Phyllobacterium zundukense: one gene and its partner. The protein of the gene in region 1 interacts with the protein of each later gene in a pairwise test. Links are inferred from orthologs where the notes say so. Each region holds a gene or a part of one and is shown in the gene's direction. Other genes may lie near its edges. The genes, in order: ndk and BLM14_RS01480.

Region 1 (9,725 bases):
TTTACACCACGGCCGTCATTCCAGCGGTGTCCGAGGGTTGACTGGCGCTACTGCGCCAGTTCCGTCATCGCTTCTTCATACTCGCCCGAAAGCGTCAGCCACTCTTCTTCAGCGCGGGCGAGGGAAGACTTGGCATAGCCGATTTCCTTGCCGATCTGCGTCGCCTTGGCTGGTTCGCGCGTGTAAATGACCGGGTCAGCGAGCTGTTTCTGCAGCGTATCGATCTTCTTCTGGAAGCGGTGCACTTGCGCCTCGGCTTCCTGGATCTTCTTCTGCAGGGGCTTCAGGGCTTCGCGCTTCTGTGCTGCCAGCTTGCGCTGCTCGGCCTTTGTCAGCCTCGGACCTTCGTCAGCAATAGCCTTGCCGCTGCCAGCCCGTTCGGCCTTGGCGTCGGCCAGAACCAGTGAGCGATAGGCATCGAGATCGCCATCATAAGGCGCAACGCCGCCATCACGCACCAGCCACAGCCGGTCCATGGTCGCTTCGATCAGATGCCTGTCGTGAGCGATGAGGATGACCGCGCCATCGAAATCGTTCAGCGCATGCATCAGCGCTTCACGGCTGTCGATGTCGAGATGGTTGGTCGGCTCGTCGAGGATCAGCAGGTTTGGGCCCTGGAAGGTTGCGAGGCCCATCAGCAGCCGCGCCTTTTCACCGCCGGAAAGATCTTTCGCGGCCGTGTTCATCTTGACGGTCGCCAGCCCCATTTTCGCAACGCGGGCACGAACTTTGGCTTCCGGCGCGTCCGGCATCAATTTACGCACGTGTTCGATCGCATTGTCTTCGGGAATCAGGTCGTCGAGCTGGTGCTGGGCGAAAAACGAAATCTTCAGGTTCGGCGCCACGGTCAACCGGCCACTTTGCAAAGGCAGGCGACCGCCGATCAACTTGGCCAGCGTCGACTTACCATTGCCGTTCGAGCCAAGCAGCGCGATGCGATCATCCGCATCGATGCGCAGATTGAGATGTCTGAGCACCGGCTTGCCAGGCGTATAACCGACTTCACCGCTTTCAACAGCGATGATCGGCGATGCCACGACCTTTTCCGGCTCCGGAAAATGGAAGGGTTGAACGTGATCTTCGATCACCGCGGAAATCGGCTTGAGCTTCTGCAGGGCCTTCAGGCGCGACTGTGCTTGCTTGGCCTTGGACGCCTTGGCGCGGAAGCGCTCGACGAACGCCTCCATATGCTTGCGATGCGCTTCCTGCTTGGTGCGCTGCTTCTGCTGCAATTCCAGCGCTTCGCTGCGCAACCGCTCGAACTGGTCGTAATTGCCCTGCCAGAGCGTCAGCTTTGTCTGATCCAGATGAATGATCGAATTGACGGCCGAGTTCAGAAGGTCGCGGTCATGGCTGATGAGGATGACCGTGTGCGGATAGCGCCGCACATAATCTTCCAGCCACAGCGTCCCTTCGAGATCGAGATAATTGGTAGGCTCGTCGAGGAGCAAAAGATCGGGTTCGGCAAAGAGAACCGCAGCCAGGGCGACGCGCATGCGCCAGCCGCCCGAAAAGGATGAGGCAGGGCGCTTTTGCGCCTCCGCGTCGAAGCCAAGACCGGAAAGGATCGAGCCAGCGCGTGCTTCTGCCGAATGCGCATCGATATCGGCGAGGCGGATATGGATGTCGGCAATGCGGTGCGGGTCCGTCGCTGTCTCGGCCTCGGCCAGAAGCGCCGTGCGTTCCTGATCCGCGGCAAGCACGATTTCCATCAGCGAGTCTTCGGTACCCGGCGCTTCCTGTGCCACCTGGCCGATGCGGATATTCTTCGGCAGGAAGAAATCGCCGGTTTCCGCGTGAAGCTCGCCGGTGATCACCTTGAACAGCGTCGATTTGCCCGCGCCGTTGCGCCCGACCAGGCCGGCCTTCGTGCCGGATGGCAGGTTCAGGCTGGCGTGATCGATCAGCAGGCGGCCGGCCATACGCACGGATATGTCGTCGAGAATAAGCATGGTCGCGCTTTTGCACGGGAAATGGCTTTTCCGCAAGGTATTCGTGTTGCATATCTGATGTGCGTGGTTCGACGGGGCTCACCATGAGGGATGTTTGTCGGTTGCAAGAGACAATCACCAACATCGCCTTCTTAGTTACCCTGCAACCAACCCATTCCCTCATCCTGAGCTTGTCGAAGGGCGCACAATGGTGATGCAACCCTTATGAATAAGGTCGCCCCTCTTCGGTCCGTTGAAACTGGATGAGATCGAAGGATGGCGCTGCCTTTCCAAGCGCAGTCAAAATAGCGTGAGCCTGGCCGCGATGGTGCGTCTGGTGGTTGAAGAGATGAGCGAGCGCCGGCGCCAGCCGCTGGCTGATCGTGCGCATATCGCTGATCGTCGTGTAGGTGAACCGCCCGGCAATCGCCGCGCTGTCCAGCCCGTTGATCCAGGTGAGGATGCGGGCATCCTCTTTCTCCCGCGCTGCCTTCAACTCTTCCAGCTTGTGAAAAAGGATTGCGTCGAGCGCCTTCGGAGCATCGCCCTCACCGGTGAAGCGATGCAGCCAGATGCGATCGGTCACAAGCAGATGGTTCAGCGTTCCGTGCAGGGATGAAAAGAATGCGTGCATGTCACGCCGGTATTCTTCGTCGTCGAGGCTGGCTGCTGCTGCATAAAGCCGTTCGTTGGCCCAGCGATTGTAGGCAGCAAACATACGAAAATGCTGTTCCATCAAATTGACTTTCTGCCGAAAAGAGTCAGTCTTGCTGCCATATTATCCAAAGAGAGGCGGCTTTCCATGGGAATCATTCTGCACGAACTCGTCGGCGCCGACAAAAACCGTCCATTCAGCCCGCATTGCTGGAAAACGGTCATGTCATTGGCCCACAAGGGGCTCCCCTTTGACCGCAATACGATTTCCTTCAAGGATATTCCGCAGCTCGAGAACGGCTATTCCGCCAAGGTCCCGATCATACGAGACGGAGAAAAGGTCGTGGCGGATTCCTTTGAAATTGCGCTCTATCTGGAGGACCACTATCCGGACCGCCCGTCGCTGTTCAAGGGCGCGGGCGGCCGCGCCATGGCCCGCTTTGTCGAGGGCTGGTCGCAGATGACCATCCATCCCTATATGAATGTGGTGATCCTCATGCCGGTGCACGACCTGCTTGATGCGCCGAACCAGGCCTATTTCCGCGAGAGCCGCGAGAAGATCTTTGGCCGCAAACTGGAGGATGTCGCTGCCGAGCGCGATGCAAAGCGCGAAGCCTTCACCAAAAGCCTCGAGCCCATGCGCAAGATGCTCGTGTCGCAGCCGTTTATCGGCGGGGAAGGGCCGCTATTTAGCGACTACATCGTTTTCGGCGCCTTTCAGTGGGCTCGGGTTCTGACACCATATAAATTGCTGGATGGAAGCGATCCGGTGCATGACTGGTTCGAGCGCTGTCTCGATCTGCATGGTGGCATCGCGCGCCAGATCGGCGCTGCTTAGACTTGGGCTTATAACGGTGCCGCGCCTTATCCTCCCTCCTACAAGGGGAGGGTAAGAAGAGGTGCAGCCATGTGCCCATCGGGATGGATTGGCAAAAGGTCTATTGGCAAATGGGCTGCCTGCCGCTATAGAGCCGCCACCATTCCCCCTAATGACAAGGTTTCATTTCATGGCAATTGAACGCACTTTTTCGATGATCAAGCCCGACGCTACCCGTCGTAACCTCACCGGCGCCATCACCCAGAAGTTCGAAGAGTCTGGCCTTCGCGTCGTTGCTTCCAAGCGCGTCTGGATGAGCCGCCGCGAGGCTGAAGGCTTCTACGCAGTGCACAAAGAACGTCCGTTCTTCGGCGAGCTGGTTGACTCCATGTCCTCGGGCCCGACGATCGTTCAGGTCCTCGAAGGCGAGAACGCCATTGCCCGCAACCGTGAAATCATGGGCGCGACCAACCCGGCCAATGCCGACGAAGGCACGATCCGCAAGACTTTTGCTCTCTCCATCGGCGAGAACTCGGTTCACGGCTCCGATGCCCCTGAGACTGCTGCGGAAGAAATCGCCTACTGGTTCTCCGGCACCGAAATCGTTGGCTGATCCGACGTCCATTGAAATAAAAAGGCCGGGCAAACGCCCGGCTTTTTTATTGCTAGAGGATTTTCTTTCTATTTCTCTCGAGCCAGGCGGGCGATGATTTTCCCGGCTTCATCGTGCAGGAACAGCTTTCCAGTGGCAGCTTCGATTGTGTAGGAACGTGTCTGCTCCAGCGCCGAGAAGAATTTCTGTTCCTGGTCCATCACTGCCGCCGCGCACATCATGCGTGTTCCAGCTGCGGGCTTGAAAGTGAGCTGCGATCCAGAAATCGTCGCGCTTGTCATGAAACGATTGCATCCGCCAGAGCCGCTCGCCGATCCGTCGGCCTTGATGAGCAGCGTCGTCTGCGCATAGTCGATCACGCCTGCGCCATTGATATCCTCGGCCAGCCAGGTCACATCCCTGAGCTCGTCGCCCCGGGCGGAAAAAGACAGGACCAGCAATACGAGCACTGCGACAAAGCCGATGACGAGTGATCCAATGGCAATACGATTCATTTGATCTTCTGCCAGCGCTTGAGTGCTTCCTTGTCTTTCGGCTTTACCTCAACCCAGCAGCTTTCCCCGCCGCTGACGAGGTGCTGTTTCTTCCAGAAGGGTGCGGCGTCTTTCAGGTAATCCATCAGGAATGACGCCGCCTCGAAGGCGGCCTGGCGATGCGCGGATGCGGCGACAACGAGGACGATGTTCTCGCCAGGTTTGATGAAGCCATAACGATGGACGACGGTAAGACCAGTCAAGGTCCAGCGGCCCAAAGCCTCTTCGGCAATGCGGCCGATTTCAACCTCGGCCATGCCGGGATAATGTTCGATTTCCAGTGCCGCCAGCATGCCCGCTTCGTCGCGGCACAGACCGCTGAATGTCACCACCGCGCCAATGCCGCGGCGATCCTTGGTCATGCGGGCAATTTCGGCAGCAGTATCAAAATCCCCGCTCTGGATAAGGATGAGCGGTTTGACCGTGCTCATGCTTCATCCCCCGGTCATCGGCGGGAAGAGCGCGATTTCATGGGCACCCTTGATCGGTGCATCGTGATCCACATGTTCCTGATTGATCGCAACGCGGATCACATCCTGATATTCAAACGCCGCTTCATATTCTTCGCCGCGCGTCTTCAGATGCGCCAGCAGGTCGCCGACGGTCACGATCGATGGCTCCAGATCGAGATATTCCTCGCCCTTGCCGATCCGCTCTCGCACCCATGCGAAATAGACGAGTTTGGTCATCTTTCAGTCCACCACGTGTTTCAGCCCGGCCCGGAAATAATCCCAACCAGTGTACAGCGTAATCAAGGCGGCGATCCACAACAGAATGATGCCGGATATCGTAATAATCGGAATGATCTCGTCGCCGGCAGGGCCCGCCAGCAGAAATGCAACGGCAATCATCTGAATTGTGGTCTTCCACTTGGCAAGCCGGCTCACCGGTACGCTAACCTTGAGTTCCGCCAGATATTCGCGCAGGCCCGAAACCAGGATTTCCCGGCAAAGAATGATGATCGCTGCCCAAAGCGTCCAGCCGGCGATCGTTCCATCCGCCGCCAGGAGCAACAGGCAGGCCGAGACCAGCAATTTGTCGGCTATCGGGTCCAGCATGCGGCCAATTGTCGACGTCTGTTGCCAGATTCGCGCCAGATAGCCGTCAAAGAAATCCGTGATGCTTGCGATGAGGAATATCGCAAGAGCACTCCAGCGGGCCGCATCGCTCGATTGCAGGCGGCCTTCCAGGAAAAAGCACAGGACCACAAGCGGTACCGCGATAATACGTGCATAAGTCAGGATATTCGGCAGCGAATAGGCGTTGTTTCTGGGCATGTTTCCAACCAATCAAATCAGTGCCGATCAAAGGGGTTCGACCGCGTTCCGTCAAGCTCATCAATGGGGAGTCGGGCGCATTTATGTCCCGATATCAATAAGAAAGACTCTATGTACGGAAATGGTCGCGAATTGTAATCGCCATCGCTTCAGATATACCGTCGACCTTCATCAAATCTTCGACAGCAGCCCGTGAAACCGCCTTGGCCGTGCCAAATTGATGCAGGAGGGCACGTTTGCGCGAAGGACCGATCCCGGCGATTTCATCGAGCGGGTTCTTGACCATTTCCTTCTTGCGCTTCGCGCGGTGCGTGCCGATGGCAAAGCGGTGCGCCTCGTCGCGCAAGCGCTGCAGGAAATACAGGACCGGATCGCGTGGCGGCAGCGTGAATGACGGCTTGCCCTCCATGAAGAAGCGCTCGCGTCCCGCATCGCGGTCAACGCCTTTGGCGACGCCGATGGCCGTTACCTTGTCGGCAATGCCCATCTCCTGCAGGATACCGCGCACCGCGCTCATCTGTCCCTGGCCCCCGTCGATCAGGATAATGTCGGGCCACGCCGGAAAAGCGTCAGAATCGTCGTCGAATTCGTCGATCTCGATATCCTCTGCCGGCGCGTCCTTGGTCTCCGGCGTGCCATGTTCCTTGACGAGCCGGCTGAAGCGCCGCTCGATGATCTCTCGCATCATGCCGAAATCGTCGCCCGGCGTGATCTCTGTCGAGCGGATATTGAACTTGCGATACTGGTTTTTGACGAAACCTTCGGGTCCGGCAACGATCATCGCGCCAATGGCGTTGGTGCCCATGATGTGGGAGTTGTCGTAGACCTCGATGCGCCGCGGCGTCTTTTCGAGACCGAAAGTCTCCGCCACGCCCTTGAGCAGCCGTGATTGCGATGAGGTTTCCGCGAGCTGGCGCCCCAGGGCCTCGCGCGCATTGCTCAGCGCATGCTCGACCAGATCCTTTTTCTCGCCGCGCTGCGGAACGCTGATTGTGACCTTGCGATCGGATTTAGCTGTCAGCGCCACGCCGAGCAGTTCCTGGTCTTCGACTGTCTCGGAAAGCAGGATCAGGGCCGGGCAGGGCTTGTCATCATAGAACTGCGACAGGAACGCGCCGAGAACCTCCGCACCGGACAAGGACGAATCCGCCTTCGGATAATAGGCGCGGTTGCCCCAGTTCTGACCGGTACGGAAGAAAAACACCTGAATGCAGGTAACGCCGCCGTCCTGATAGATGGCGAAGACATCGGCTTCCTCCACCGATTGCGGATTGATGCCGGAGTGCGCTTGCACATGCGACAGCGCCGAGAGCCTGTCGCGGTATACGGCAGCCCGTTCGAAATCCAGTTCCGCCGATGCCTCGCGCATCGCATCGGACAGATGCGTCTTCACTGCCTGGCTCTTGCCGGAAAGAAAGGCCTTGGTTTCGCTGACGAGCTCGTCATAATCCGCATCGCTGATTTCGCCGGTGCACGGCCCGGAGCAGCGCTTGATCTGGTAGAGCAGGCAGGGTCGTGTACGGTTCTCGTAGAACGAATCCGTGCAGGTGCGCAGTAGGAATGCCCGCTGCAGCGCGTTGATCGTCCGCCCGACTGCTCCGGCCGAGGCGAAAGGCCCGAAATAATCGCCCTTGCTCGAACGCGCGCCGCGATGCTTGAAAATCCCGGGCGCCAGCCTCCTGTCTGTCTGTTTCGGAGCGGTCAGCAGGATATATGGGAAGGATTTGTCATCCCGCATCAACACATTAAAACGTGGCCGCAAGCGCTTGATCAGATTCGCTTCCAGGAGCAGCGCTTCCGTCTCGGTACGGGTGACGACGAACTCCATCTTCATGGTTTCGCGGATCATGCGGGCGATACGGTTGTTGTGGCCCTGACCGCGCGCATAGTTGGAAACGCGCTTCTTCAAGCTGTGCGCCTTGCCGACATAAAGCACGTCACCGGCCTCGTTGAACATGCGATAGACGCCGGGCTTGTTTGGCAGGCGCTTGACCAGCTCGGCAATCACATCGGCGCCACTGGTGCCATCGCTGACGACGGTAGAATCCCACTCGATCGCACTGATCAGCGCGGCAACATCGCGCAGCGGCTCGCCGCTCTCGTCAGGCGTCTCGTCCTCTTCCTTTGCCACACCAACGTCGATATCGTCCTCCTTCACGTCGTCAGGAAGAATCTGCTTCGGATTGGGGGATGGGTTTGCCGGGTCGTTCATTCTGTAATTCCTGTTACATCCGGCGTTTCCCAAGCCAGATGCTGCCCGCCATCGAGCGCAATCATTTGCCCCGTTATCGAGCGTGTCTCCCAGAGATAGCGGATTGTACGGCCGAATTCTGACAGATCGGGCCCGTGTTTCAACAGGAGCCCACTGACCTGGCGGTTGAAATCCGTTTGACTCTGCCTGGGGCTCGGCAGGGTTGGCCCTGGGCCAATAGCATTCACGCGGATACGTGGCGCCAACGCCTGTGCAAGCGTCTGTGTCGCTGTCCCGAGCGCCGATTTCGACAACGTATAGGACATGAATTTGGGCGTGAGCTTCCACACGCGGTAGTCGATGAGATTGACAACCAGACCATCCTTGCCGGCGGGCAGGGCTGAAGCCATCGCATCGGCGAGCAGTACCGGCGCCTTGACGTGCACGGCAAAATGCCTGTCCCAGATCGCGTCGTCGGTCAGATTGCCGATTCCGTCTTCCTGAAAAGTCGAAGCATTGTTGACCAGCAATTGGACCGGTCCGAGCTGATCCTTCGCGTCACCGACAAGCCGGCGCACGGCATTGCTGTCCGCAAGATCGGCCTGGACGACACACGCCGTGCCACCCGCGGCATAAATATCTGTCAAAAGTTCTTCGCCCTCATCGCGCGAATGATTGCAATGAATCGCAACGGCAAAGCCATGTGCAACGAGATCTTCGACAATTGCCTTGCCGATTCGCTTTGCGCCACCGGTTACAAGAACAACGGTTTGGTCAGACTTCAAGTTGGCTCTTCCTTATGCTGCGATTCAGCCACGAATATAAGGATGGCGGATTGAAAGCGCGAGGGCGAAAGGTCAGCAATGAACAGCTGCAGTGGATCGCGCATGTCCAATGCCTTTTCAGTCAGCTGACGCCGTATAGCACGAGAATTTCAAAGCGCGGCTCAAGACGAATGCAGAAATTAAGTATCCATTAAGTATATTATATTGCGCTGCAATATCGAGTGACGTCCGAGTAGATTTTACTCAAATATCCATAAACTTTTATTTTATGGGAGTATTTTTAGATAATTGAAATCATTGACGAATTCTGATTGTTGCATAAAAAACACATCGCATTTCTGCCATCTTCTCGTCGGCTTCTTTTCACACTCCGGAGCAAGTGCCGCCACAATGCGGAGCGAATGTCCGTCTCGTTAAGCGGACGCAGATCAATGGTTTTCCCCCCGACCAGTGCCCGCTCCGTGTGAAAGAGTTCTAAAAAGGGAGATTGCCATGCGCACTCTTAAAACAATGATCCTCGCTTCGGCAGCTGTGCTGACGCTCTCCGCCCCGGTTCTTGCTGCCGACGCCGTTGTAGAACAGGCTCCGGCTCCGGAAGCCGTCGTTGAAGCACCCGTCTCCGATTGGTCCGGCGCCTACCTTGGTGCCTATGGCGGCTACGGTTGGAACAAGCACAAGACCGAGGAAGGCAACATCGACGCCGACGGTTTCAAGGGCGGCGCCTATGGTGGTTATAACTTCCAGAACGGCCAGTTCGTCTATGGTGGTGAAGCCGATCTCGGCTATTCCGGTGGTGACGATACCAGCAATGGCATCAAGGCCAAGCAGGGCGTAGAAGGTTCGGTCCGTGCTCGCGCCGGTATCGATCTCAACCCGGTTCTGCTTTACGGCACCGGCGGTCTTGCCGTGACGAACAGCAAGCTC
Region 2 (9,520 bases), 2.0 Mb from region 1 along the record:
ATCGCCGAACTGGCCCTGACGCAGCTCAAGGATGTGCTGGATGCCTATGCGACACGTTCTGTCCAGCAGGTAAACATTGTGCGTGAACGCGATGACGAGATCGACGCGCTCTATACCTCGCTGTTCCGCGAACTACTGACCTACATGATGGAAGATCCGCGCAACATCTCGGCTTGCACGCACCTTCTGTTCTGCGCCAAGAACATCGAGCGTATTGGCGACCACGCTACCAATATTGCCGAGACCGTCTATTACATCGTCACCGGTTCGCAATTGCCGGCCGAGCGACCGAAGGAAGACCAGACTCACAGCATCGTCGTCGACGAAGCCAGACAATCGTAATCCAGGATAGAACGAGCCATGGCGATAGCCCCCAAAATCACCGTTGTGGAGGACGAGGAAGCTTTGAGCGTCCTTCTCCGGTACAATCTTGAAGCTGAAGGCTATATTGTTGAGACGATCACGCGCGGCGACGAAGCGGAAATTGCGTTGCGCGAGAAGGTGCCGGATCTTCTGATCCTTGACTGGATGCTGCCCGGTCTTTCCGGCATCGAGCTTTGCCGGCGCCTCCGAGCCCGGCGCGAGACGGAAATCCTGCCGATCATCATGCTGACGGCACGCGGTGAGGAAAGCGAGCGGGTGCGGGGTCTGGCGACCGGTGCGGACGACTATATGGTCAAGCCGTTCTCGACGCCGGAGCTTCTCGCCCGCATCAAGGCGATGCTACGCCGCGTCAATCCGAGTCTTCTTTCGCATGTTCTGAGCTTCGGCGACCTGAAGCTCGACCGTGAGCAGCACCGCGTATTCCGCAAGGAACGTGAACTGAAGCTCGGGCCGACGGAATTCCGCCTATTGGAATTCCTGATGCAGTCGCCGGGACGGGTGTTCTCACGCGGCCAGCTGCTCGACAATGTCTGGGGCGCGGATATCTATGTCGATGACCGCACGGTCGACGTGCATGTCGGACGGCTGCGCAAGGCGATCAATATTGGCCGTTCGATCGACCCGATCCGCACCGTACGCGGCGCCGGGTATTCGTTCGGCTGAGCGTTCAGTGCTTACGCGAGAGTTCGCGGGTCGCGGTCTCGATGCCTGAAAGGGTAAGCGGATACATCCGCTGCGCGAAAATTCCGCGGATCATGGACGTCGATGCCGTGTAGTTCCAATAGGCTTCCTTGGTGGGATTGAGCCAGACCGTATTCTTCCATTGGTCGAGCACACGTGTGAGCCAGACAGCACCGGCTTCCTCGTTCCAGTGTTCGACGGAACCCCCAGAATGCGAGACTTCATAGGGCGCCATCGCCGCGTCACCGACGAAGATCACCTTGTAGTCCGATCCATATTTATGGATGACATCCTGCGTCGGGATGCTTTCGGTATAGCGGCGGCGGTTGTCCTTCCACACAGCCTCATAAAGGCAATTATGGAAGTAGAAATACTCCATGTGCTTGAACTCGGAGCGCACGGCTGAGAACAGCTCTTCGGCGATCTTGATATGCTCGTCCATGGAACCGCCGACATCAAAGAACATCAGCAGCTTGACATGATTGCGCCGCTCCGGCCGGATCTGCACATCCAGATAGCCGTGTTCCGCGGTGGATCTGATTGTTCCCGAGAGATCCAGTTCGTCCTCGGCGCCCTCGCGCACCCAGCGCCGCAGTCGCTTCAGTGCAACCTTGATGTTGCGCGTGCCGAGCTCAACACTGTCATCGAAGTTCTTGAACTCCCGCTTGTCCCAGACCTTGACTGCCCGGTGATGGCGGCTTTCGTCCTGGCCGATCCGCACGCCTTCCGCGTTATAGCCATAGGCGCCGAAGGGTGACGTGCCTGCCGTACCGATCCATTTCGACCCACCCTGATGACGGCCCTGCTGTTCCTCGAGGCGCTGACGCAGGGTTTCCATCAGCTTGTCGAAGCCGCCAAGTGCTTCGATCAGTTTTTTCTCTTCCTCGGTCAGGTGTTTTTCCGCCAGTCGCCGCAGCCATTCCTCCGGAAGATTGGCCACGTCGACGGCACCTTCGCCATGCAAGGCTTCGATGCCCTTGAAGACATGGCCGAAAACCTGGTCGAAGCGGTCCATGTGCCGCTCGTCCTTCACCAGCGCGGAGCGGGCGAGATAGTAGAACCCTTCAACGTCATAGGTCACGAGCCCCGCATCCATCCCCTCGAGCAGCGTCAGATATTCCCCCAGGGATACGGGAATTTTCGCCGCTTTGAGTTCCAGGAAGAAGGGGATGAACATCGCCTCTAGACCATCTTCACATATTTGATGAAAGGCGTGACCTTGGCGATACGGTCATAGAGTTGGCGGGCCGTCGTGTTGTTCTGGTTGGTCGTCCAGTAAACCGAATGTGCGCCGGCCTTGGTTGCTTCGGCGTGGACTGCCTCGATGAGGGCGCGGCCGATACCTTTGCCGCGGACTTCCGGATCGGCGTAGAGATCCTGGAGATAACAGACGTTCTCGATGCTCCAGCAATGGCGATGAAACAGATAATGGGTGAGGCCAACCGGCTTACCGTCAAGTTCCGCGATGAAACCGCGATATTCGTGGTCGGCGCCGGAAGTCAGCCGGGCGAATGTGGTCTGATAGACTTCTTCCGCAACTGTGGTCTCATAGAAGGTCAGGTAGCCAGTCCACAGCCGGCGCCATTCGGTCTCGTCGGATGTCTGCAATGGGCGGATTTCAACGCTCATTTATCCCTGTCTCCTCGCCATGAATGCCAGTCGTTCGAACAGGTGTACGTCCTGCTCGTTTTTCAGAAGCGCCCCATGCAGTTTGGGCAAAGCATTTTTCGGGTCGGCGCGCAGATCCTCGGGTGCAACATCGTCGGCAACGAGCAGCCTGATCCAGTCCAGCGCCTCGGAGGTTGAGGGCTTCTTCTTCAAGCCAGCAACCTCGCGAATTTCGTAGAACTGGGTGAGGGCGGCGCGAACGAGGTTCTTCTTGATGCCGGGATAATGCACCTCGACGATCCTGGTCAGCGTGTCGACATCGGGGAATTTGATGTAGTGGAAGAAGCAGCGGCGCAGAAAGGCGTCGGGCAGCTCCTTCTCATTGTTCGAAGTGATGATGACGATGGGCCTGTGCACGGCCTGAATGGTTTCGCCGGTCTCATAGACAAAGAACTCGTTGCGATCGAGTTCCTGCAGCAAATCATTGGGGAACTCGATATCGGCCTTGTCGATCTCATCGATCAGGAGCACGACTTTCTGGTCTGCGGTGAAGGCGTTCCATAGCTTCCCCGGCTTGATATAGTTCCTGATCTCATTGAAGCGCGCATCGCCAAGCTGCGAATCCCTCAAGCGGCTGACGGCGTCGTACTCATAGAGGCCCTGCTGCGCCTTGGTTGTGGATTTGACGTTCCATTCGATGAGATCGAGGTTAAGCGCAGCGGCGATCTGGCGCGCAAGTTCCGTCTTGCCGGTTCCCGGTTCACCCTTGACGAGCAGCGGGCGTTCCAGTGCAATCGCGGCATTCACCGCGATCATCAAATCCTTATCAGCCACATAGGCCGCTGTTCCTTCAAACCGCATCATAGGTCCTTTCACGATGGGGCGAGATTAGGGTCGGGAGAGAATGAGGGCAAGTGCATGAAATTAGCCGACGACGCCACTGGTGCAATACATGCATCCGTCCTATATTTGTTTTGGCGCTCTGCGCTTCTCGACAGGAGAGACATATTCCCCGGGGCCTTAATGATCCCTTAGGGAGCTGTCCCTGAGGAGGCCCGTGGGCTTCTTCACACGGCACCCACCTACTTTGTAGGTTCCCGGGATCGACTTCTCCATCGGTTGTGTGGACGCCACTTCTATTTTTGCTCATCCCGAGCCGGCTTATGCCGGCGCCTCATGAGATCGCCACTGTGCAACACCTCTCCCCCATCAAAGAATTGAAGAAAAACCTGCGGCTGGAAGCCTTGGGTCGTCGCGATGCGCTTGACGTTGAATACCGGATCGAAGCATCGATACGAATTGCCGATATCGGCTTGGCGTCCTTTCACCTTGATCCGGGAGCGATTGTTTCAGGTTTCTGGCCCATCCGTTCTGAAGTGGATCTGCGCCCGCTGCTTTTCGGTCTGCGCGAGGGCGGTGCTCGGCTCTGCCTGCCAGTGATCATCGACAAACGGACCATCCTGTTTCGCGAGTTGGTACGGGGCGCGCCGATGATCGAGACAGGCTTTGGTACGGCGGGGCCACCAGAAGATGCGGCGGTTCTTGAACCCACTTTCATGTTGGTTCCCTTGGCCGCCTTTGATGTACGCGGTCACCGCATCGGCTATGGTGCGGGCTATTATGACCGGGCCATCGCCCGCTTGCAGGAGATAGGCGTTAATCCGAGGCTGATCGGTGTGGCGTTTGACTGCCAGGAGGTCGAAATCGTGCCGGATGAGCCGCACGACATGCCGCTGGAGGCTATCCTGACGGAAAGCGGCTTGCGCAGCTTTGGCTAGGCGGATAAAGCCAATTAACAATTACGAGCCCCGCTGAAACGGGAGCTTTCTATCAGGATGTGCGCGTGAGATTACTTTTTCTTGGTGACATGGTGGGCCGCTCCGGCCGGACAGCAGTCTATGAGCAATTGCCAGGGCTGATATCCGATCTGAAACTCGACTTCACCATCGTCAATGGCGAAAATGCTGCCGGCGGTTTTGGTATCACCGAGGAAATTTTCCACGACACGATCAATGCCGGTGCGGATGTTGTCACCACAGGCAATCACGTCTGGGACCAGCGCGAGGCGCTTATCTTTGCGGCACGGGAACAGCGCTTCCTGCGGCCTGCGAATTTCCCGCTCGGTACTGCCGGTAAAGGCTCGGGTGTGTTCCTTGCCAAGAATGGTGCCCGCGTTCTCGTGTCCAACATCATGGGCCGGGTATTCATGCATCCGGATCTGCACGATCCCTTCACCATTGCCGAGGAAATCCTGGCCGCATGCCCTCTCGGCGAACAGGCGGATGCGGTGGTTTTCGATTTCCACGCGGAAGCGACCAGCGAGAAGCAGTGTTTCGGCCATTTTGTCGATGGCCGTGCCAGTTTCGTCGTCGGCACCCATACGCATGTGCCAACGGCGGACGCGCAGATCCTGAATGGCGGTACGGCTTACATGTCCGATGCGGGCATGTGCGGCGACTATGATTCCTCTCTCGGCATGGACAAGGAAGAACCGCTCAATCGCTTCCTCTCCAAAGTGCCGAAGGGCCGGTTCGAAGCGGCGAGCGGCAAGGCGACTATCTGCGGTGTTGGCGTCGAGATTTCCGACCGCACCGGGCTTGCCGAAAAGATCGCACCTTTGCGGCTTGGGCCGAGACTTGAAGAAACTATCCCGTCCTTCTGGAAATGAATTGACCGAAGGCCGTAGGCACCCTTAAGTCGTGCCATCGGTTTGCACCATCCGGGCCATTAGCAACGCAGGAACGACCCCCATGGAAGCGCTTCTCTCCCATTTCGATTTCATCTATCAGCCATCCGGCCTGATTGCACTCGTTACGCTGGTCGTGATGGAGGTTGTGCTAGGCATCGACAATCTCATTTTCATTTCGATCCTCACCAACAAGCTGCCGAAGGAACAGCAGGCGCGCGCCCGCCGTCTCGGCATCAGTGCTGCACTCATCCTGAGGCTCGCCCTTTTGTTCACTATTTCAATCATCGTGCAGCTGACGGAACCCCTGTTCGAGGCCTTTGGACATGGCTTCTCCTGGCGCGACCTGATACTAATCGCCGGCGGGTTGTTCCTGGTATGGAAGGCAACGAAGGAAATCCATCATACGGTCGATCATGAGGATGCCAAGGACGACGTTATCGGCAAGGCCGTGACCCTGACGATGGGCGCGGCGATTACGCAGATTCTCGTGCTGGACCTCGTATTTTCTGTCGATTCGATCATCACCGCCGTCGGCATGACCGACGAGATCGCCATCATGGTGATTGCGGTCATTACTGCGGTGGCGGTCATGCTGCTCGCTGCCGAGCCGCTGTCAAAGTTCATTGCGGCCAATCCGACGATCGTCATGCTTGCCCTGGGCTTCCTCCTGATGATCGGCATGACGCTGATCGCCGATGGCTTCGGCTTCCACGTACCCAAAGGCTATATCTATGCGGCGATGGGTTTCTCGGCTCTCGTCGAGGCGCTCAACATGCTGGCACGCCGCAGGAAAAAACGTGCGTGATCTGAACCTGGCTGACCTGTTCAACATTTTTACGAGGAATTTTAATTCGATGAATTACCTGATGCTCTCTGGCGCTTTCGTTCCCCTGAAACTCGCCAATCGTTCGATTGCTTATAAGGCGCTGGCCGTCCTCATCGGTACGGCATTTCTCGCCGTCAGTTCCTGGATATCCGTGCCGATGGTTCCGGTGCCAGTGACCATGCAAACCTTTGCAGTTACCATGGTTGGAGCGCTTTATGGCTGGCGTCTTGGCGGGATCACTGTCATCGCCTGGCTTTTCGAGTCTTTTGTGGGATTGCCTGTTCTGGCTAACGGCATGCCTGGCCAGATTGCGTTTGCAGGCCCAACAGCTGGATATCTTGTTTCTTTTCCGGTCGTTGCTGCATTTGTTGGTTTTCTGGCTGAACGCGGGTTCACCCGCAACCCGTTTGCCTCCTTTGGTGTCATGCTTCTCGGTAATGCACTCTGCCTCGTGCTCGGTGCATTCTGGCTGGCGAACATCATCGGGTTCGAGAAAGCCTGGACCTTCGGTGTTGCGCCGTTCATTGCTGGCGGCGTGCTCAAATCTGCGCTAGCAGCAGCGACGATCGAACTGCTCCGCCGCTCAGGGATCATGGTCCGCCTCTCTTGACGATAAGGCTTCGCCCCCACCATCTGCTATGCATGCTGACCTATGTCGGTAAAGGCTATAGTCCGGCCTTTACCGCCAACTACGACAAGGTCGTTGCGCGGCTCGTGGCAGGCGAAGATATCATGATCCATGAGGGGCCGGACGATATCTGCCAGCCCCTCCTCGAAACGCATGAGCCGCATTGCTTGCGCGACAGTATTGTTGAGCGGGATGCAAAGGCGGCGCATGACGTCGGCCAGTTGCTTGGCCAATCCCTGCAAGCCGGAAATGTGATCGCGCTTGATGGCCTGGTCCTCGAGCGATTTCGCACGGCTTTCATGAATGGCGCCACACGATCGGCCTGCACGGGATGCGAATGGTTCGATCTTTGCTCGACTGTCTCGGAAACTGGTTACCTTGAGACACGCCTCAACCTTTGCTGAAAATACTGTGACAGCTAAACACGCTTGTATGCTGGACGAGACGCCTGTTTTTACCTATAAGGGCGCCATTCCAGAAGCATGTTTCCGTTCGGAGCAGCCCGCAGCTCTCTCTTGCAGGGCCCCTGACGCGAAACATCAGCAACCGTAATTAAGCATGCAGGGGTGCCATGGCAGGCCATTCACAGTTCAAGAACATCATGCACCGCAAAGGGCGCCAGGACGCCGTTCGGTCGAAAATCTTCTCCAAGCTCGGGCGCGAAATTACTGTCGCCGCCAAGCAGGGGCTGCCTGATCCGGCGATGAACCCGCGCTTGCGTCTGGCTGTGCAGAACGCCAGGGCGCAGTCTATGCCCAAGGACAATATCGAGCGGGCCATCAAGAAGGCCGCCGGTGGCGACGCCGATAATTACGAAGAAGTCCGTTACGAAGGGTATGGCCCGGGTGGCGTTGCCGTCATCGTCGAAGCCTTGACCGATAACCGCAACCGCACAGCTTCCAATGTGCGCGCGGCTTTCACCAAGGCTGGCGGTGCATTGGGCGAAACCGGGTCGGTTGGTTTCATGTTCAACCGCGTCGGCGAAATCACCTACAAGCCGGACGCCGGCAGCGCCGACAAGGTCATGGAAGCTGCGATCGAAGCGGGCGCGGATGACGTTACGAGCGATGAAGACGGTCACGTGGTCCTATGCGCCTTCGAAGATATTGGTGATGTATCGAAGGCGCTGGAAGGCGCTCTCGGCGAAGCCGAGTCGATCAAAGCGATCTGGAAGCCGCAGACAACTGCACCGGTGGATGAAGAAAAGGCTCAGTCGGTTCTTCGTTTGATCTCAACGCTGGACGACGATGACGACGTTCAGAACGTCTATGCGAATTTCGAGGTAAGCGACGAAGTCCTGGCCAAGCTCAGCGCAGCCTGATCTGTCGCAAGATCATATCAGGTTCAATCCCGCCAGTCGAAAGCCTGGCGGGATTTTTGTTTTATGATTCAGTTGACCGGTCCGTCGCCGCCCAGAGATTCCATGTCCGGCTCGGCCGGTTCCACGCCCGTGGCTCGATTGACCAGAATGGTGACCACCCACAAGGCAATGCCGATCCCGATCAAAATACCGGCAATCTTGTATTGTACCGAATCGCGCCCGGTCCAGGGACCGGCGAAGAATGCGCAGGAAATTGCACCCAGAACGGGCAGGAATGTCGGCGTGCGGAAATGTGTGTGATCAACTCTCTCCCGCCGCAGGACCAGAACGGCGATATTGACGACGGTAAATACGAACAACAGCAGCAGCGCTGTTGTCCCGCCTAGCGCCGGGACCTCGCCGACAAACATGATCAGGGCAAACGCCAGCAATGTGGTGAACGCAATGGCCAGATAGGGGGTGCGGCGCGTCGGATGCACCTTGCCGAACAATGGCGGCAGCACATGTTCGCGGCTCATGCCGTAGACCAGACGGCTTGCCATCAACATGTTGATAAGGGCGCTATTGGCGACGGCGAACATGGTGATGAAGCCGAAAATCCACAATGGGAAATTGGGTGCCCCTGCCTGAACGACCTTGAGCAAAGGTGTTTCACCTTCGCCGAGATCTGCCGGTGAGACCAGTGTGATGGCCGAAATCGAAACCAGTACGTAGATCGCCCCGGTGATGAAGAGGCCAGCCAAGAGAACCTTCGGAAAGATGCCCGATGGGTTCTTGCATTCTTCGGCCATGTTGACCGAATCTTCGAAGCCGACCATGGCGAAGAAGGCAAGAGTGGTAGCGGCCATGACCGACCAGAAGACGCTGGAATCGGGTGATGTGGCAAATTGCGTGATGCGCGAGACGTCCCCCTGACCACCGGCAATGGCCCAGAGCCCGATGAAGATGATGATCAGCAGACCGGTAAGTTCCACCATCGTGAGAACCACATTGGCTTTCACGCTCTCGCCAACGCCGCGGAAATTCACAGCGGCGACGACCGCCATGAACGCCAGCGCAACGAGCGAGATGCCGATCCCGGTTTCCAGATTGAGCTGGAATGCCCCCGAAAGATTGGCTGCGAAAGCACGCGAGGCTGTCGATGCGGAAGTAATGCCCGAGCACATGACAGTGAAGGCGACGATAAAGGTAATGAAGTGGATGCCGAATGCCTTGTGCGTATAAAGCGCAGCGCCCGCCGCCTTCGGATACTTCGTTACGAGTTCAAGATAGCTGAAGGCGGTGACGACGGCGACGACGAATGCCACAAGGAATGGCAGCCAGACCACACCGCCAACCTGCTTGGCTACTTGGCCGGTGAGCGCGTAGATACCCGTTCCCAGA

Evidence for each region.
Region 2: the proteins of ndk (region 1) and BLM14_RS01480 interact in binary tests that used the Escherichia coli proteins (3 or more experiments, as listed by UniProt). The link is inferred for Phyllobacterium zundukense from one-to-one orthologs.

What each region holds. Positions count from the first base shown.
Region 1 is NZ_CP017940.1:2,250,662-2,260,386, reverse strand. The notes cover bases 2,307-5,303. They hold ndk (nucleoside-diphosphate kinase), read left to right. Parts: upstream 2,307-3,592; coding sequence 3,593-4,015; downstream 4,016-5,303. Other genes in these bases: pgsA (CDP-diacylglycerol--glycerol-3-phosphate 3-phosphatidyltransferase), read right to left, coding at 5,241-5,303; moaD (molybdopterin converting factor subunit 1), read right to left, coding at 4,983-5,237; BLM14_RS11350 (molybdenum cofactor biosynthesis protein MoaE), read right to left, coding at 4,506-4,979; BLM14_RS11355 (META domain-containing protein), read right to left, coding at 4,084-4,509; BLM14_RS11365 (glutathione S-transferase family protein), read left to right, coding at 2,734-3,423. Outside these bases: BLM14_RS11380 (GNAT family N-acetyltransferase), read left to right, coding at 1-41; BLM14_RS11375 (ABC-F family ATP-binding cassette domain-containing protein), read right to left, coding at 48-1,952; more of BLM14_RS11370, read right to left, coding at 2,155-2,306; more of pgsA, read right to left, coding at 5,304-5,825; excinuclease ABC subunit UvrC, read right to left, coding at 5,935-8,037; BLM14_RS11330 (SDR family oxidoreductase), read right to left, coding at 8,034-8,801; BLM14_RS11325 (outer membrane protein), read left to right, coding at 9,294-9,725. UniProt on the Escherichia coli protein: Major role in the synthesis of nucleoside triphosphates other than ATP. The ATP gamma phosphate is transferred to the NDP beta phosphate via a ping-pong mechanism, using a phosphorylated active-site intermediate.
Region 2 is NZ_CP017940.1:298,039-307,558, forward strand. The notes cover bases 2,852-5,643. They hold BLM14_RS01480 (5-formyltetrahydrofolate cyclo-ligase), read left to right. Parts: upstream 2,852-3,836; coding sequence 3,837-4,451; downstream 4,452-5,643. Other genes in these bases: BLM14_RS01470 (AAA family ATPase), read right to left, coding at 2,852-3,534; BLM14_RS01485 (TIGR00282 family metallophosphoesterase), read left to right, coding at 4,517-5,341; BLM14_RS01490 (TerC family protein), read left to right, coding at 5,424-5,643. Outside these bases: phosphate signaling complex protein PhoU, read left to right, coding at 1-342; phosphate regulon transcriptional regulator PhoB, read left to right, coding at 361-1,047; BLM14_RS01460 (vWA domain-containing protein), read right to left, coding at 1,052-2,242; BLM14_RS01465 (GNAT family N-acetyltransferase), read right to left, coding at 2,248-2,694; more of BLM14_RS01470, read right to left, coding at 2,695-2,851; more of BLM14_RS01490, read left to right, coding at 5,644-6,167; BLM14_RS01495 (biotin transporter BioY), read left to right, coding at 6,217-6,798; BLM14_RS01500 (DUF1284 domain-containing protein), read left to right, coding at 6,831-7,220; BLM14_RS01505 (YebC/PmpR family DNA-binding transcriptional regulator), read left to right, coding at 7,388-8,137; BLM14_RS01510 (APC family permease), read right to left, coding at 8,206-9,520. UniProt on the Escherichia coli protein: Involved in the removal of 5-formyltetrahydrofolate.